Regions from separate parts of the Clostridium sp. MB05 genome, predicted to be linked through region 1. Evidence: riboswitches for the same ligand, from Rfam matches in the RefSeq annotation. Region 1 holds a riboswitch; each other region holds the start of a gene.
The links. Region 1 has a riboswitch for S-adenosylmethionine ahead of ACH36K_RS17660 (methionine ABC transporter ATP-binding protein). Riboswitches for the same ligand answer to the same signal wherever they lie in the genome.
Positions count from the first base shown of each region.

Region 1 (5,883 bases):
AAGTAAAAAGATTTCTAAGGCAGGGTATTCAATGATATTAGAGCATCATGATTACTTAAGTGATGATGAAATGAATAACCTAATATCTATGATAAAGGAAAAGAGATTACAGGGTGTGATTTGTTTGGGTGGAAACTTTACAGAAGTAAAAAATGATGATTTTAATGATATTGATGTACCTGTAGTATTAACTTCTATAAATCATAAATATGGAAAAGAGTTTTCAAATTTTTCTTCAGTATCTATAGACAATGAGGAGGCAGCTTATTCTGCTACTAGATATCTAATAGAGTTTGGACATAAGAGCATAGCTATAATGCTAGGTGATGAAAATGACTTTGGAATTGGATATCTAAGAGAAGCTGGTTATTTAAAAGCATTAGATGAAAATAATATTAAGTTCAATGAAGGTTATAGACTTTTAGGACGTTATGATTACAGAGGAGCATACGAAGAAACTAATAGCTTATTAAAATATAATAAAGATATAACAGCTATATTTGCTATATCAGACATAATGGCTGTAGGGTGTGCAAAAGCTATAAAAGATAATGGCTTAGAAGTAGGTAAAGATATTTCAATAATGGGGTTTGATGGGATGGATATTAGTGAATTCTATAATCCTACAATTACAACAGTTGTACAACCTAAAGTAGAGATGGCAAAAATAAGTGTTGATCTATTGTTAGACCTAATAGCAAATAAAACAGATAACAAGCACATAATACTTAATACTGAGCTTGTGCAAAGGGAATCAACTAACTTTAATATGAATAAATAGAAATATTTAGCCAACTCATAATAGTAATATCTTTGATGTTATGAGTTGGTTAATATAAATAATATAGATTTAAAATGAATTATTTAAAACTCTCACGAATATTTATAAAAAATCTCTTATGAAAGTAATAAGTCTATTATCAAATAACCTTCATAAACGTAGTAATTATAATATAGAATAGGCTTTATGAGAAATGAGGTAAAATTTATGGAAAGAAGTAGTGGCATATTAATGCATATTTCATCACTACCAGGAAAATATGGAATAGGGACATTTGGAATGGAAGCCTTTGACTTCGTAGATTTTTTAAAGAAAAGTGGACAAAAATATTGGCAGATACTACCTTTAGGACAAACTAGTTATGGTGATTCACCATATCAATGCTTTTCAGCATTTGCAGGTAATCCATATTTTATAGATTTCGAAATATTAGAAGAAGAGGGGTTATTAGAAGAAGAAGATTATTCTAATTTAGATTATGGATTAGATGAAAATTGTGTAGATTATGCTAAGTTATTTGTAAATAAAAATAAAGTACTAAAAAAAGCATACCATAATTCAAAGAATAAATTTAATAATGATATAGAGGATTTCAAAGAAAAAAATAAGTTTTGGTTAAATGATTATTCTCTATATATGGCTGTGAAAAATCATTTTAACTTAGTTAGTTGGCAAAAGTGGGATGATGATATAAGATTAAGAAAAGATGAAGCCATAAATTATTATAAAAAAATGTTAAAAGATGAAATTGATTATTGGGTATTTGTACAATATATGTTCTTTAAACAATGGCATAGTTTGAAGAAATATGCTAATGAAAATGGAATAAAAATAATAGGAGATATTCCAATATATGTTGCAGAAGATAGTGCAGATATTTGGAGCAATCCTAAGTATTTTAAAGTCGATGAAAATATGATTCCAATAACTGTTGCAGGTTGTCCTCCGGATACTTTTTCAGCTACTGGCCAACTATGGGGAAATCCTATTTATAACTGGGATAATTTAGATAGAGATGGATATGGTTGGTGGATTGATAGAGTTAGAGAAAGTTTTAAATTATATGATGTAGTAAGAATAGACCATTTTAGAGGGTTTGAAGCATATTGGGAAATACCATATGGAAACAAAACAGCAGAATTTGGGCAATGGACAAAAGGGCCTGGAATTAAATTATTTAATGCTATAAAAGATAATCTTGGAGACGTGAATATAATAGCAGAAGATTTGGGAATGATGACAGATGACGTAATAGAGCTTAGAGATAAAACAGGATTTCCTGGAATGAAAATTTTACAGTTTGGATTTGGCGGAGAAGATAGTGTAGACTTACCACATAATTATCCTGTTAATTGTGTGGCTTACACAGGTACACACGATAATGATACAAATTATGGGTGGTATAATTTAACTGGAAGTAAAAATGAAATAGAAAAAGCTAAAAAATATTTAAATTTAACTTATGAGGAAGGAATAGCAAGAGGATTAATAAGAGGAGTTTGGGGAAGTCAAGCTTATTTAGCAATAACCACGATGCAAGATTTTTTAGGATTAGGTAATGAAGCTAGAATGAATTTACCTTCTACATTAGGTGGCAATTGGACTTGGAGAGCTTCAAAAAAAGATTTAAACGATAAATTAGCAGAGGAAATATTTGAATTAACTAGATTATATGGTAGATAATTTAATTAAATTATAAATAAATCCCCGATAAAAGTTATAAATAAAGCTCATGGAGAATATTCTCTATGAGCTTTATTTATAATAATATTAAGGTACATAATATTTAAAGAGGTGATTTAAAATGAGAGTCCTAGTAATGAGTATAAATTTAAGAGCAAGTTGGGTACACTCTTTAAAAGAAAAGAGAATGGTGGTTAGAAGTATAACTCAAAAGTTAAAAAATAAATTCAATATTTCTGTAAGTGAGATAAGCGATCAAGATATTCATCAAAGTATTGTAATTGGAATTTCAGGAATATGTGCAACTAATGCTCAAGTAGATTCTACTATGGAAAATATAATAAATTTTATAGAAGAAAATACAGATGCAGAGCTTATAAAAATAGATAAAGAAGTAATAATGTTTTAAAATTTATAAAAATAAATTTTAAAATGTTGTTGACAAATATAATTAATAATCGTATATTAATATCAATATAAAAATTAAATATTTTGATTACGTTTCTTATCAAGAGTGGTGGAGGGACTGGCCCTGTGAAACCCAGCAACCTGTAATAGGATTATAAGATAAGTCTAATTAATGTTGGACTAAAACTATATTCTATTAAATTTGGTGCTAAATCCTGCAGCTTTAAGCTGATAGATGAGAGAATAAATTAGTATGTGAGTAATTATACGCACTAGAGATTTATTCTCTAGTGCGTTTTTTGTTTTACTTTAAGTTTCTTTAAAGGGGGAATCAATTGTGATAGAAATTAATAACTTAAGTAAAAGCTTTGACAAAGTAGAAGTTATAAAGAATGTTTCGCTTAAGATAGAAGAAGGACAAGTGTATGGAATTATAGGACATAGTGGGGCAGGGAAATCAACTTTATTAAGATGTATAAATGGGCTAGAAAGTTATGAAGATGGATCTCTTACAGTAATGGGTAAAGAGGTTAAAGATTTAAGTGGAATTGAGCTTAGGGAATTTAGAAAAGATCTTGGTATGATATTTCAAGGGTTCAATTTATTAAATAGAAAAAATGTATTTGAAAATGTAGCATTACCACTAGAAGTTTGGGGTTATGAAGAGGAATATAAGGAATACAAAGAAAAATGCAAGAGAAAAGGAGAAAGTTTTTGTAGTTACAAAAAGTTTAGAAAAGAAAAAATATATAATAGAGTAACTGAACTTTTAAAGTTAGTTGGACTTTCAGAAAAAGCAGATGCAAAACCATCTAATTTAAGTGGAGGTCAAAAGCAAAGAGTGGCTATAGCACGAGCTTTAGCATTAGAGCCTAAAATTCTACTTTGTGATGAGGCTACATCAGCATTAGATCCTAAGATTACAAAGGATATATTAGAACTTCTTTCAAAGATAAATAAAGAGTTAGGAATTACAATAGTTATTGTTACCCACCAAATGGAAGTAGTTAAAGAGGTTTGTGAAAAAGTTGCATTAATAGAAGGGGGCATTTTAAAAGTACAAGGCAATTCAGAAGACTTATTCTTAAAACCAGGAGTATCGCTTAAGAAGTTTTTAGGTGAACAGGATGAAGAACTACTACCAGCGATAGGGATAAACATAAAATTATTTTTTCCAAGTACATCATCAGAAAATGCGCTTATCACGAGAATGTCAAGAGAGTTAAATATAGACTTTTCAATAGTTTGGGGCAAATTAGAAAAGTTTAGAGATGATGTACTTGGAAGTTTAGTAATAAACATAGAAGAGGAAGATAAGGAAAGGGTAATAAATTATTTAGAAAAGAAAAATGTAATATTGGAGGTGCTTAGCTAATGTCAGATATATTATTAAAGGCTCTGGGGCAAACAATTATAATGGTATTTTTCTCAACTGTATTTTCAATAATATTAGGATTTGTACCAGCAATAATCTTAATAGTTACAGAGCCAAATGGATTAAAGCCAAATAAGTTTATTTACAAAATATTAGACACTATAATAAATATCCTAAGAAGTTTTCCATTTATAATATTAATGGTGTTTATGGTACCTTTAACTAGGTTAATAGTAGGAAAATCAACAGGAATACAAGGTGCAATAGTCCCTTTAACTATAGCAGCTGCTCCATTTGTAGCAAGAATAATAGAATCTGCCTTAAAAGAAGTAGATCCAGGTGTAGTAGAAGCAGCAAAATCTTTTGGAGCATCAAATACTCAGCTAATATTTAAGGTTATGCTTAAAGAAGCTGTTCCATCAATAATTTCTGGATTAACTTTAACTGTAATTAGTATAATAGGCTATTCAGCTATGGCAGGAAGCGTAGGTGGTGGCGGACTTGGGGATCTTGCCATAAGATATGGTTATCAAAGATATCAGACAGATGTAATGATTGTAACAGTTTTAATTTTAATAATAATTGTACAGGTGTTGCAATCTTTAGGAAATTACTTATATAAAAAACTATCATAATAAAGTTATAAAAATAATTAAAATATAAAAATAAAAGCAATTGATATAGGAGAATAAATTTAATTAAATAAAAATTAAAGAAATTTAAATTGTCTAATTTTAAATGTCAATTGTACATTAAAAAGGGGGCTTTCAATATGAAAAGAAAATCAATATTAACATTATTATTAACAGGGGCTTTAGTAATAAGCTTAGTAGGTTGTGGAAGTAAGGGAAAAGAAACAGGCTCAGCAGCTGAAGATAAAACAATAACAATAGGGGTTACACCGGTTCCTCATAAGGAAATAGTAGAACAAATTGTACCAGATCTTAAAGAAGAGGGGTACACATTAAAAATAGTAGAATTTACAGATTATGTAACGCCAAATACAGCCTTAGCGGAAGGGGAATTAGATGCGAACTATTTTCAACATATTGCATACTTAAATGAGACAAATGAAAGTAAAAAGCTAGATTTGACTTATACAGCAGAAGTTCATTTAGAACCAATAGCAGCATACTCTAAAAAAGTTAAAGGTATAAATGAAATAAAAGATGGGGCTAGAGTTGCAATTCCAAATGATCCATCAAATGAAGCAAGAGCATTAAGACTATTAGAAAAACAAGGACTAATTAAACTTAAAGAAGGCGAATTAGTAACGCCTAAGGACATAACAGAAAATAGTAAAAACTTGAAATTTGATGAATTAGAGGCAGCTCAACTACCAAGAGTATTAGAAGAAGTAGATTTAGCTGTTATAAATGGTAACTATGCTATAGAGGCAGGATTAAATCCATCTAAGGATTCATTAGCAATAGAAGATAAAGATGCAGAAGCAGCAAAGGTTTATAGAAACATATTAGCTGTTAAGAAGGGGAATGAAAATAGTGAAAAAATTAAAGCTTTAACAAAAGCTTTAACATCAGATAAAGTTAAGAAATTTATAGAAGAAAAATATAATGGAACAGTAATTCCAACTTTCTAAATTCCATATTCAACTATTAATGGTTAGGTATTAAAG
Region 1 covers NZ_CP174370.1:3,759,440-3,765,322, reverse strand. The annotation lists gene ACH36K_RS17675 (LacI family DNA-binding transcriptional regulator) at 1-781, shown strand, start outside; gene malQ (4-alpha-glucanotransferase) at 989-2,464, shown strand; gene ACH36K_RS17665 (DUF503 domain-containing protein) at 2,586-2,873, shown strand; SAM riboswitch class I at 2,967-3,114, shown strand; gene ACH36K_RS17660 (methionine ABC transporter ATP-binding protein) at 3,210-4,247, shown strand; gene ACH36K_RS17655 (methionine ABC transporter permease) at 4,247-4,882, shown strand; gene ACH36K_RS17650 (MetQ/NlpA family ABC transporter substrate-binding protein) at 5,020-5,847, shown strand.

Region 2 (5,883 bases), 950 kb from region 1:
GAGTGGAAATACTTTAGATATAATAACTCAAATGTCACAAGTAGGTAAGATACATAAGTTATTTAATAAGGATAGAACGTTACTACCATCAATAGAATTAGTAGAGATGGCTACCATAGGTGGAGCTAGAGTATTAGGAATGAGTGAAGATGTTGGATCCATAGAAATAGGAAAAAAGGCAGATTTAGTTTTAATAGAGACAAAATCTGTTAATATGCAACCAATATATGATTATTATGCTACTATAGTTTATTCGGCTAATCCTAGTAATGTAGATACGGTAGTAGTTGATGGAAAGGTTGTTGTTAGAGATAAGATTTTGTTAAGTGAGGAATTCACAGAAATTAGAAAAAATTTAATGAGCCTAAAGGAAAAAATAAATAAGGTTGCTAAAGAACTTTAAGGGTAGCCTATTAAATTAGAAAAGGTATTGTTGTACTAAAGATCTAGAATATTATTTAAGAAAAAGAACATATTAGAAATTTTAGGTATTGAATAAAATAAAAGCTTCTAAAGAAATGTATAATCTTTAAGAAGCTTTTTTAATTGGAAAAAATTTATATAAAGTTATTAAAATTCATTAAAAATATCTATAATTTAATTACATATACAAATAAATGGTAACTTGAATATAAAGTTAAATTTTAGCTAATATTAATATTATGGAAAAGACGTTCTAACTCAAGCTCTTGAAGCATAGCATAGGAGTAGAGTTTACCACCCATGAGGTTCTTTATTATTTCTTTTTTAGAGTATCCTTCTTTAAATAGTTTAAGGTTTTTGATTAACTTTTTTAAAGAAGAATGAGATATTTCTAAAATATTGTAAAGTTCCTTAGCTGTATAGTAATCTTTTGGTAAGAGCTTAAAAAGCTTATCTTGTAATTCAAGTTTATACTTTAAATCAGTTTCTATACAGTTATGAGGACCATGTTTCCCTCTATGGTGGTAGTTGCAAAGATATTTATAGTTTAACTTAATATCGTAGCCACCTTCGTGTTTATGAACTATATGATGAATATCCGCTTTTGATCCACAAATTTCACAGTGGTACAAAGTCATGCCTCCTTTTTATATCTTTAATAATATTATAAAATAAATTTATTTTTATTTCAAATTAGATATAAAAGTATATCATTGGGTGAGTAGGTATTTTACGCTAAAAATACGTGCATCCTAATACATAGAATTATATTGTTATAATAAAGTGTTTATATTTACTTTGTTATATTCTTAAAAAATACTTGTAAAGGTGGTATAATATACTATATAATATATATATAGTATATTATATTACGAGACTGAAGGAAAGGTGATACAGTGAGACATAGTTATGATTCATTTGATTACTGGGAAGAATTAATTAATGAAAATAAAACTATAAGAGGACATATGTTTATGGATAAGTTACCTAATGAAAAAAGTATATATATCCATAGCTTAGTTTTTTGCAAGAATAACGGACTTAATAATACATGGGCATACTTTCCAAATGAAAAAATATTGTTAGGATATATTCAATATTCATTTTTACAAGAAGCCTTTTATAAATGGATATATGGAAAGGAAAGGTTAGTTGTTAATGTCCCAAACATTCCAGTAGAAATAATAATTTCAGATGGAGAAAAAAATAAAAAAATATCTAAAGAAGAAGCAGATAATATGAGAAGACATGTAAAAATGATAAAGGAGTGTTGGGCTTTACCTAAAGATAAATTAATTAGGGCACTTCAAAAGTTTGCTAGAGACTTTAATAGAACTTGGTACGGAGACAATAGAGAATTTTTATATTTAAAAATTTTTAATACACCAAAAGAATTAGGGGAATTTGTTATAAATTCAAGCTATATGACAACAAGTGAAAGAGAATTTCAAGAGAGAACTAGCTTAATTATTTCAGATTGGAAAGAAGTATGTGAAAAAGCTGATAAAAATAAGAGCCATGGAGAGCGATTTAGAGATATTTTATTAAAATCCCTTACAGAAATAATTTAAAGGTAAAACTAATTATTGACAGTAATAATTACTAAATATATAATATTACTGTCAATAATATTTGCGGGTGTAGCTCAATGGTAGAGCCCTTGCCTTCCAAGCAAGTTACGTGAGTTCGATTCTCATCACCCGCTCCATATGCGTTATTAGCTCAGTTGGTAGAGCACCTGACTCTTAATCAGGGTGTCCCGGGTTCGATCCCCTGATAACGCACCATTAAAAGAGAGATTAATTTTATGTAATCTCTTTTTTTCTATTTATAGAACATTTAACACTAAATACTTTATTGTTAATAGTAACTTTAAAAATAAAAGACTTATATAAGGTGTTAGGAATATTTTTCATATTGACAATAGTATATTAAATTGATACTATTATAGTGCAAAATTTAAAAGTCTTATCAAGAGTGGTGGAGGGACTGGCCCTATGAAACCCAGCAACCAAGAATTTTAATTAATTCTTAAGGTGCTAAATCCTGCAGGTAAACCTGGTAGATAAGAGGCGAACTATAATTTTTTATATGTGTGAGTAAAGCTTCTGTATTTCTACAGGAGCTTTTTTTACTCTTTAGAAAATTATATTTTTATATTTATTTTGCATAATTATTGTAAGATATTTAGTTATTAAAGTTATATCCTAAAGAGTAAAAAATGTGAATATAGTGCGCGTGCAAGATTTTCCTCAGGCAAGATTCGGAAATGCACATGCGCTAAAAAAAGTCGACGGCTCGACAAGCTCGCCTTTGCGACTTTTTTAATTTTGTTATTAGAAATAATTTATATTTTAAAGGAGAGGAAGAAATTTTGAAAAACAAAGGTAATGGACTAGCTTTAATTCCATTAGGAGTATTCTTATTAGTGTATTTAGGTACATCTATAATAGCAAAAGATTTTTATGCTGTATCAGTTATTGTTCCTTTTTTAGTAGCAGCTCTAACAGCATTAATTATGAATAGAAAAGTAAAGTTTGATGAAAAAGTAGAAGTTTTTTGCAGGGGAGCAGGAAACACTAATATTTTATTAATGATATTAATATTTATATTAGCAGGAGCCTTTGCTGAAGTTGCTAAAAATATGGGAGCAGTAGACTCAACTGTAAATTTAGGATTATCTTTATTACCAAGTAGTCTATTAATACCTGGAATGTTTATTATAGGTTGCTTTATAGCTTTATCTATAGGAACATCAATGGGAACAATAGTTGCATTAGTTCCAATTGCAGTTGGAATAGCAGACAAGACAGGAATAGCAACAGCATTGGCAGTTGGAGCAGTAGTTAGTGGTGCTATGTTTGGAGATAATCTTTCAATAATATCTGATACAACTATAGCAGCAACAAGAACTCAAGGTTGTGAAATGAAAGATAAATTTAAAATGAATTTTATAATAGTTCTTCCAGCAGCAATAATAACTGCGTTAATATTCATGGTATTAACAAGAAATGCAAATGTAGTTAGTTTAGATTCTTTAAGTTTTAATATATTCAAAATTTTACCTTATATAATAGTTATAATAACAGCTTTACTTGGAGTTGATGTAATAATAGTTTTATTACTTGGAATCTTGTCTTCAGGTATAATAGGATTTATATTTGGAAGCTTTGACTTATTGGGATTATTTAATTCTATATCTGATGGAATAGCTGGTATGAGTGAGCTAATAATAATCTCATTACTTATAGCTGGAACAATAGAGATAATAAAGTTTAATGGTGGAATAGACTTTATACTTAACAAAGGACTGAAGAATTTTAAAAGTAAAAGAGGGGCTGAGTATGGTATTGCAACCCTAGTAAGTTTAGTAGATATTTGTACTGCTAATAATACAGTAGCAATAGTAACTGTTGGACCAATAGCTAAAAATATTTCAAATGAATTTGAATTAGAACCAAAGAGAGTTGCAGGAATAATGGACATGTTTTCATGTGTATTTCAGGGTATAATACCATATGGAGCTCAACTAATATCAGCGGCAGGTCTTGCAGCTTTATCACCATTTGCAATAATGAAATTTTTATTTTATCCATATCTTATGGGGATATGTGCTATAATAGCTATATATATTCATTGGAGAAATAAATAAGGCTGTTGTAAAAATTTAAATATATAAACCAAAAAACAAGGAGATAACTTTTTAGTTATCTCCTTGCTTTTTATAAGCTTTAATTTAATTCTTAACTTTTTAATTATTTATTATCCATTGTAAGAAGGCATATACTTTGAGAGGATATACCCTCACCACTGCCAGTAAATCCAAGTCCTTCTTCAGTAGTTGCCTTAACATTAATTTGACTTAAATCAATTTCTAAAGCTTGTGCTATGTTTTCTCTCATTTGTTGTATATAAGGAGACATTTTTGGTTTTTGAGCAATAATAGTTGCATCTATATTGTTTATGGAATAACCATTATCTGAAAGAAGTAATCCTACTTGTTTTAAAAGTTTTAAACTTGAAATACCTTTGAATCTTTCATCTGTATCAGGAAAATGCTTGCCTATATCACCTAGAGCTGAAGCACCAAGCAATGAATCCATAATTGCATGAAGTAATACATCAGCATCTGAATGTCCAAGTAAACCGTGCTTATAAGGAATTTTAACTCCTCCTATTATTAAGTCTCTTTCTTCAACTAAACGATGTACATCGTATCCTAATCCTATCCTCACTTTATCACCTCTAAATTAATTATAGAATTATTTTACCATAAATATAGAAGATATATTTAAAATTTATTTTTTAGAACTATAATACTTTTTTAAAGGGATAGACTTTAGAATTATTTTTTACATATTTTTTCTTAAATATTTTATTAATAAGATGATTTAATTTAATATTAAGCTTGTAAATAAAGTGAATGGTCCTAGATGAAAGTTTCTTACGTTTAAGGACGAAATCTACATAAATTATTTTTCTATTCATAAGTTGCTCCTAAAATATTAATAGACTATAAAAAGCATATATAAGTTCTAATAAATTGCATTAATTTAATTAAAGTAAATACACTTTGTTATAGTATAAGTAATTCGGTATTACAGGAACTTATATATAAAATTCAAAAATATATATGCTTTTAAATTTTCTTCATATACTGCTAATGAGATTTTACTATAAAATAAATAATACAAAATGTAATGTAAATTAATAATTAGAACATATATATTATAAAAGTCCATAATGTTTATGATATAATATATGATAGAGTGGTATAAATGTTTAATGGGAGATGATGAATTTGAAAGAAAAGATTAGAAGAGTAATAGGGATTATTTTAATAATAGTTGGACTAGCATTGATAATATCAATTGTTTATAAAAAAATGGAAACTTCAAAGAAACAAAAAGAGCTTCAAAATATTTTAGAACAAGTAATAAATGAAGATCCGAAAAGTGAGGGATCTGATAATGGTGATAAATCAATTAATGGATATAAACCTATTGCTTTAATTGAAATTCCAAGTATAAACTTATCTCAAGGCTTAGTGGAAGGAATGTCTGATAATGTACTTCAGTATTACTTAGGTCATTTTGAAGATTCAGCAAAACCAGGAGAAAAAGGAAATTTCGTGGTAGCTGGTCACAGGGTATCAGATTATTCAGAAGCATTTGTAAACTTGTACAAAGTTGAAGCAGGAGACGATATTATAGTTAAGGCAAATAAGAAAGAGTATATATACAAAATAGATGAAAATTTTATAGTTGATCCAAGTAGGGTTGATGTTTTAGATAAAACAGATGATGCAACAATTACCTTAATAACTTGTACTGTTGGAGCTAAGGAGAGAGTTATAGTAAAAGGTAAGCTTATAGAAACAAAGGATCTACAAAGTGGAGGAGAATAATGAGCAATTTTCAAAGTGATAAATATAAATTCTCAACTAAGGCTCCATCAAAT
Region 2 covers NZ_CP174370.1:759,869-765,751, forward strand. The annotation lists gene ACH36K_RS03820 (amidohydrolase) at 1-403, shown strand, start outside; gene ACH36K_RS03825 (HNH endonuclease signature motif containing protein) at 645-1,055, opposite strand; gene ACH36K_RS03830 (hypothetical protein) at 1,320-1,994, shown strand; tRNA gene ACH36K_RS03835 (tRNA-Gly) at 2,058-2,131, shown strand; tRNA gene ACH36K_RS03840 (tRNA-Lys) at 2,135-2,210, shown strand; SAM riboswitch class I at 2,389-2,495, shown strand; gene ACH36K_RS03845 (Na+/H+ antiporter NhaC family protein) at 2,798-4,075, shown strand; gene ispF (2-C-methyl-D-erythritol 2,4-cyclodiphosphate synthase) at 4,179-4,658, opposite strand; gene ACH36K_RS03855 (sortase) at 5,225-5,830, shown strand; gene ACH36K_RS03860 (hypothetical protein) at 5,830-5,883, shown strand, end outside.
Region 2: it holds a riboswitch for S-adenosylmethionine, as region 1 does, so the genes downstream of both, ACH36K_RS03845 (Na+/H+ antiporter NhaC family protein) here and ACH36K_RS17660 (methionine ABC transporter ATP-binding protein) in region 1, are expected to answer to the same signal.

Region 3 (5,883 bases), 1.1 Mb from region 1:
TAATCTTTTATATTCATAAAAATAGCCCCCTTATATTAATCACTCACAGTATTTTACTTATTTATATTCATATTGTTATAAATAGTTTTATTCTTTAATTTCTATTTCCAAGTTGGTATATAAGCCCCTTTATATACTTCCTCTATAACCTTAGCTACTTCATCTGATCTAAATGCTTCAACAACTTTTTTATAAACTTCATTATCTTTATCTTCAGTTCTTGCAACAATTACGTTTATATAAGGATTGTCACTACCTTCTTTAACTTGTTCTAAGTAAATAGAATCTTCTTTTGGATTAAGTCCTGCATCAACTGCATGTCCACCATTTATTAAAGCTGCAGTTACATCTTCTAATAATCTTGGAGTTTGAGCTGCTTCAACTTCTATAAATTTTATATTTTTAGGGTTTTCAACTATATCATCTAAAGTTGGAGTGTATCCTGCTGCCTCATTTACCTTAATAACTCCTGCTGATTCTAAAACCTTTAAAGCTCTTCCTCCATTAGTTGCATCACTTGGTATAGCAATAGAGTCCCCATCTTTTAGCTCATCAATAGATTTTATTTTATTTGAATATACACCAAGAGGAGCTATTAAAGTTTCTCCTATAACTGATAAATCAAATCCTCTATCTGCAATATCTTTATTTAAGTATGCATAATGTTGGAAAGAGTTTAAATCTATCTCCCCATCTGCTAAAGCCTGGTTTGGCTGACTATAATCTGAGAAAGGAACAAGTTCTACAGTTATCCCTTCTTTTGCAAGATTTTTTATTACAGGATTCCATTGATCACTACTTTCACCAACTACTCCTACCTTAACTACTTTATTTTCTGTTTTTGATTTTCCTCCTTGACATCCTACTAATGAAAAAAGTAATGCCCCTGATAATATTATACTTAGTAAATTTTTAGCTTTCATATTTTAAGTCCCCTTTTTATTTATTTTTTATTTTTGCTTATTGCTTTAATTTTAATGTGTTGTTTTTTTAATTACTCTATCCCCTAGCCCTTGAATTATATTTACTACAATAAGTAATATTATTACTGTTACAAAGGTTATATCTATTTGATTTCTTTGATAGCCATATCTAATTGCTAGATCTCCAAGACCTCCGCCACCTACTGATCCTGCCATAGCTGTTAATCCAACTAAGCTTACAAAGGTTATTGTTGTTGCCCTAACAATATTTGGTATACTTTCTTTTAGATACACTCTAAATATTATTTCTAAAGGTGATGACCCCATTGCCTCTGCTGCCTCTATCACCCCCTTATCTATTTCTGATAAAGCACTTTCTATTTGCCTTGAAAAGAAGGGTATAGTTCCTAAAACTAGTGGTACAAAAGACCCCCTTGTTCCAATGGCTGTTCCTGCTATAGCCCTAGTTAATGGTATTGCTGCTGCTAATAAAATAATAAATGGTATTGATCTTGTTATATTTATTATCTTATCTAAAACATAATAAACTGGTTTATTTTCTAATATACTTCCCTTCTTAGTTACCACTAATATTACTCCTAATATAAGACCTATAACAAATGATATAGCTCCTGATACTAAAAGCATAATCAAGGTTTGTCCAGTTGCTTCATAAATTTCTGATATTTTTTTTACTGCATTAGGCAATAATTTTTGTATTAAGTCTGCCATCTTTAATCACCTCAACTTCCACATTTTTTTCTTTAAGATAGTTTATAACATTATGAATTTGTTCTTCTTGACCTTTAATTATTACAATAAGTCCACCAAGTGGAGATTCTTGAATTATCTCTACATTTCCAAAGATTATATTTGCATCTACATTAAATTCTCTAGATATTATCGAAATTATTGGTTCAGTTGTACTATTTTCTAAGTATTTGAGTTTTAGTATTTTTTCATTTTCCTTAATTTCTACAACTGAAGATTTATCTTCTATTAAGTCATATATATTACTTAATAAAGAAGTACTATCTATAAAATTCTTTGTTATTTTTTCTTTAGGCTCTGAGAATACCTTAAATATATTTCCTTCTTCTACAACTCTTCCATTTTCCATAACAGCAGCTCTTGTACATATTTCTTTAGCTACTTGCATTTCATGAGTTATTATTACTATGGTTATTCCAAATTTTCTATTTACCTCTTTTAAAAGCTTTAGTATTGATTTTGTAGTTTGTGGATCTAAGGCACTGGTTGCTTCATCACAAAGTAATACTTTTGGATCATTGGCTAAAGCCCTTGCAATGCCTACCCTTTGTTTTTGTCCTCCACTTAATTGAGATGGATAAGAATTGGCCTTATCTTCTAATTCAACAAGTTTTAATAATGATGTAACCTTATCTTTTATTTCCTCTTTTGAATATTTACTTCCCTTCAGAGGATAGGCTATATTTTCGAAAACTGTTCTAGACTTCATAAGATTAAAATGTTGAAATATCATTCCTATCTTTTTTCTTTCTTCTCTAAGTTCCTTATTTGATAAATCATTAAGGTCTTTTCCATCTATAAGTACTTGCCCCTTAGTAGGTCTCTCTAAAAAGTTTATGCATCTAACTAGAGTTGATTTTCCAGCTCCACTAAAGCCTATAATTCCATAAATTTCACCTTTGTTAATATTTAATGTTACATCCTTTACCGCTTCTACTTTTTCACCTTCTGTATCATAAGTCTTGTATAAATTTTTTAATTCAATCATGTTGCCCCTCCCTCTACCCTAAAAAAGGTAATAAAAAAACTGCTTTCCTAAAAAATAAGAAAGCAGTGTAATACACTTCTATATTTCATTCTTATCTTTCAGACGCAGTAAACATCTGCAGGATTTAGCACCTTAAATCATAACTAATTTAAGTTCGTAATTCAGGTTGCCAGACTTCACAGGGCCAGTCCCTCCATCTTTCTTGATAAAAATCTATTCATTTTTTTGTTTTTCATTTCTTGTTCCTCATTATATATGTATATATTTCCACTGTCAATAGTATTTTTACTTTTTTATAAAAAGTGGACATATGTAAGAAATCCATTATATTTTGCTAAGTCATTTTAATTTAAAATAAAAAACTAAAATTAAACCTCTAAATAATTAATTACTTAGAGGTTTTTTATTTAACTATATAACTGGATAGCTCTTTAAAACTGTAACATTACCTTTTATTGAATATTCTCCTAAAGTAGCTGGGATTAAATAACTATCTCCAGTCTTTATTTTTTCTGTGAAGTCTTTTCCTTCTATTATTCCTTCTCCATCTACGCAAGTTAACATATCAAACTTTTCTATATCACTTGCATCATTGTATTGTGAATCTATAGTTATTTTTTCTATTCCAAAGTATTCATTTTTACATAGTAAGCTTTGCTTATAGCCTTCATGCTTTATTTCTTCTTTTTCACTAAGGTTTTCACATTGAAGATCAAAGTTTATAACATCTAATGCTTTTTCAACATGAATTTCTCTTGGTCTTCCATAGTCATATACTCTGTATGTTACATCACTATTTTGTTGAATCTCTGCTATTATAACACCTTCGCATATAGCATGAACTAATCCACTATTAATTAAAAAGCAATCACCTTTTTTAACTTCTATTTTATTTAAATAACTTTCCACATTATTATTTTTTATAGCTTCTTCAAATTGTTCTTTACTACAATCTTTAGTTCCCACTATTAAACAAGCACCTGGTTTAGCATCCATAACATACCAAGCTTCTGTTTTACCATAATCCCCTTCATACTTTGCAGCATATTCATCTCCTGGATGTACTTGTACTGAAAGTTTTTCTTTTGAATTAATAAGCTTTATAAGTAATGGAAATTTTTCTAAAGTAACCTTCGCTCCTACAAGTGTATGTCCATACTTTTTAATTAAATCATCGAAGCTAGTTCCTTTTAATGAACCATTTTCTACAATTCCAGTCCCATTTGGATGACATGCTATATCCCATGTTTCACCTATTTCACCTTCTGGCATATTATCTCTAAAGGATTCAAAATCTCTTCCACCCCATATTTTTTCATAATATAAATTCTCAAATCTAATTGGATACATAATCTTTCTCCTTCCTTAACAACACTTCTTAAGTAAAATATATATTTCAATATATAGATTATTAAATTAATTGATTTTCTTCAGTTATTCTATTTTATTTATAATATTTATTTTCTATAATATTTATTTTCCATAATATTTATAATAAATAATTTTCTATACATTCTCCTACGGAGTTAACTAAATATTTAACATGTTTCTTTAGTTCTTCTTCTACATGGTTAAATGTAAATGAATTTTTAGTTATCTTAAACATAGTTACGTCATTCCATGAATCTCCTATGGTATATATATCTTCATTTTCTATTAATTCTTGATCTGCTAGATATTTTACTCCACTTCCTTTTGAGCATCCCACTGGAACTACATCTATATAAATATCATTTCTATATGCTACTACTGCATCACCATATTTTTCATTTATTTCATCTTTTATTTTTTCTATTTCATCCTTCTCTTTATTTGGATTATATATAGAAATTAAACTTAAATCATCTTCTATCTCATATATTGAATTTACCCTTTTTTTATTTGGATATGGTAAATTATCTCCATCTGTTAATAAATATGTGTCAAATCCAGATTCTACTGAAATATATACATCATCTTCACTTATTTCATTTACTATACTTTCTATTATTTTTTTATTAATTACTTCTTGATTTATTTTTCTTCCTAATGAATCTACTATTAATGCTCCATTTAGTAATACATAATAATTTGCAAATATCTTATAGTCATCTTTTAGCATTTCTACTCCATTATATGGTCTTCCCGTTGAAACTACTAATAAATTCTTTTCTCTTTGAAGTCTAAGTATAAACTCTTTATCCTCAATGGTAACCTCATTATCATTTATTAATGTTCCGTCAAGATCTGTTGCTAATAATTTACTCATTTATTCCTCCATTATTATATCGATATTTTTTTCTATTTTGTCACTATAATTTTATCATATAATTGGATAAATATTTACAAATAAATTTATAGACTTAAAAGTATTCTCTTTTAAGTCTATTTTATTGCTTATATTCTTTTTATATTTCAGTTCTTTGTAATAATAACTCTTCTATTACTTTTTTATCATTAGCTTTTTCTATTTCTGCTTTAAAATCATCATCCATTAAGCTTACTGCTAATATTTGAAGAATTTTTAAATGCTCATTTCCTTCACCATCTGGTACTGCTATTAAAAACACCATATTTACTGGTTCATCATCTAAGCTTTCCCATTCTATTCCTTTTTCACTTTTACCAACTATAACTGTTGGTATGTTTACCCATGGTGATTTTGCATGAGGTATCGCAACTCCATCACCTATACCTGTTGTTGATATAGCTTCTCTTCTTTTTACATCTTCAACATACTTATCAACATCTATTAATCTATCTTTTGCTAGTTGTGCTAGATGATTTATTGTTTCAAATTTTTCGTTAGTTTCTAAGTTTAAATCCATGTATTTTACATCAAATAATTTGCTATTCATTGCTATTACCTCTCTTTGAATTTTGAATTTAATATCAAGGAAATTAAAACTGTTAACTCCCTTGATATTATTTATGTTTTTACTATTTATTTTATTATAATATATTTCTTATTAATTTACTTAGCTGCTTTTCTATCTCTTAAAGATTTTAAATAGTTAACCATAAGTGCTGTTACTAATGAGCCTATCGCTATTGCAGCAAGGAACATAACTACTCCATCAACAGCTCCCATTAAAGCAACTATTGGACCTCCATGAGGTACTCTATCAGCTACTTTTGCAAACATTGCTATGTTAGCTCCAACTATTGAACCAACTATTAATGATGGAATAACTCTTAGTGGGTCAACTGATGCAAATGGTA
Region 3 covers NZ_CP174370.1:908,059-913,941, reverse strand. The annotation lists gene ACH36K_RS04430 (M20 metallopeptidase family protein) at 1-17, opposite strand, end outside; gene ACH36K_RS04425 (MetQ/NlpA family ABC transporter substrate-binding protein) at 102-923, opposite strand; gene ACH36K_RS04420 (methionine ABC transporter permease) at 975-1,655, opposite strand; gene ACH36K_RS04415 (methionine ABC transporter ATP-binding protein) at 1,624-2,682, opposite strand; SAM riboswitch class I at 2,771-2,894, opposite strand; gene ACH36K_RS04410 (type I phosphomannose isomerase catalytic subunit) at 3,094-4,032, opposite strand; gene ACH36K_RS04405 (HAD-IIB family hydrolase) at 4,172-4,930, opposite strand; gene ACH36K_RS04400 (PTS sugar transporter subunit IIA) at 5,070-5,519, opposite strand; gene ACH36K_RS04395 (PTS fructose transporter subunit IIC) at 5,636-5,883, opposite strand, start outside.
Region 3: it holds a riboswitch for S-adenosylmethionine, as region 1 does, so the genes downstream of both, ACH36K_RS04415 (methionine ABC transporter ATP-binding protein) here and ACH36K_RS17660 (methionine ABC transporter ATP-binding protein) in region 1, are expected to answer to the same signal.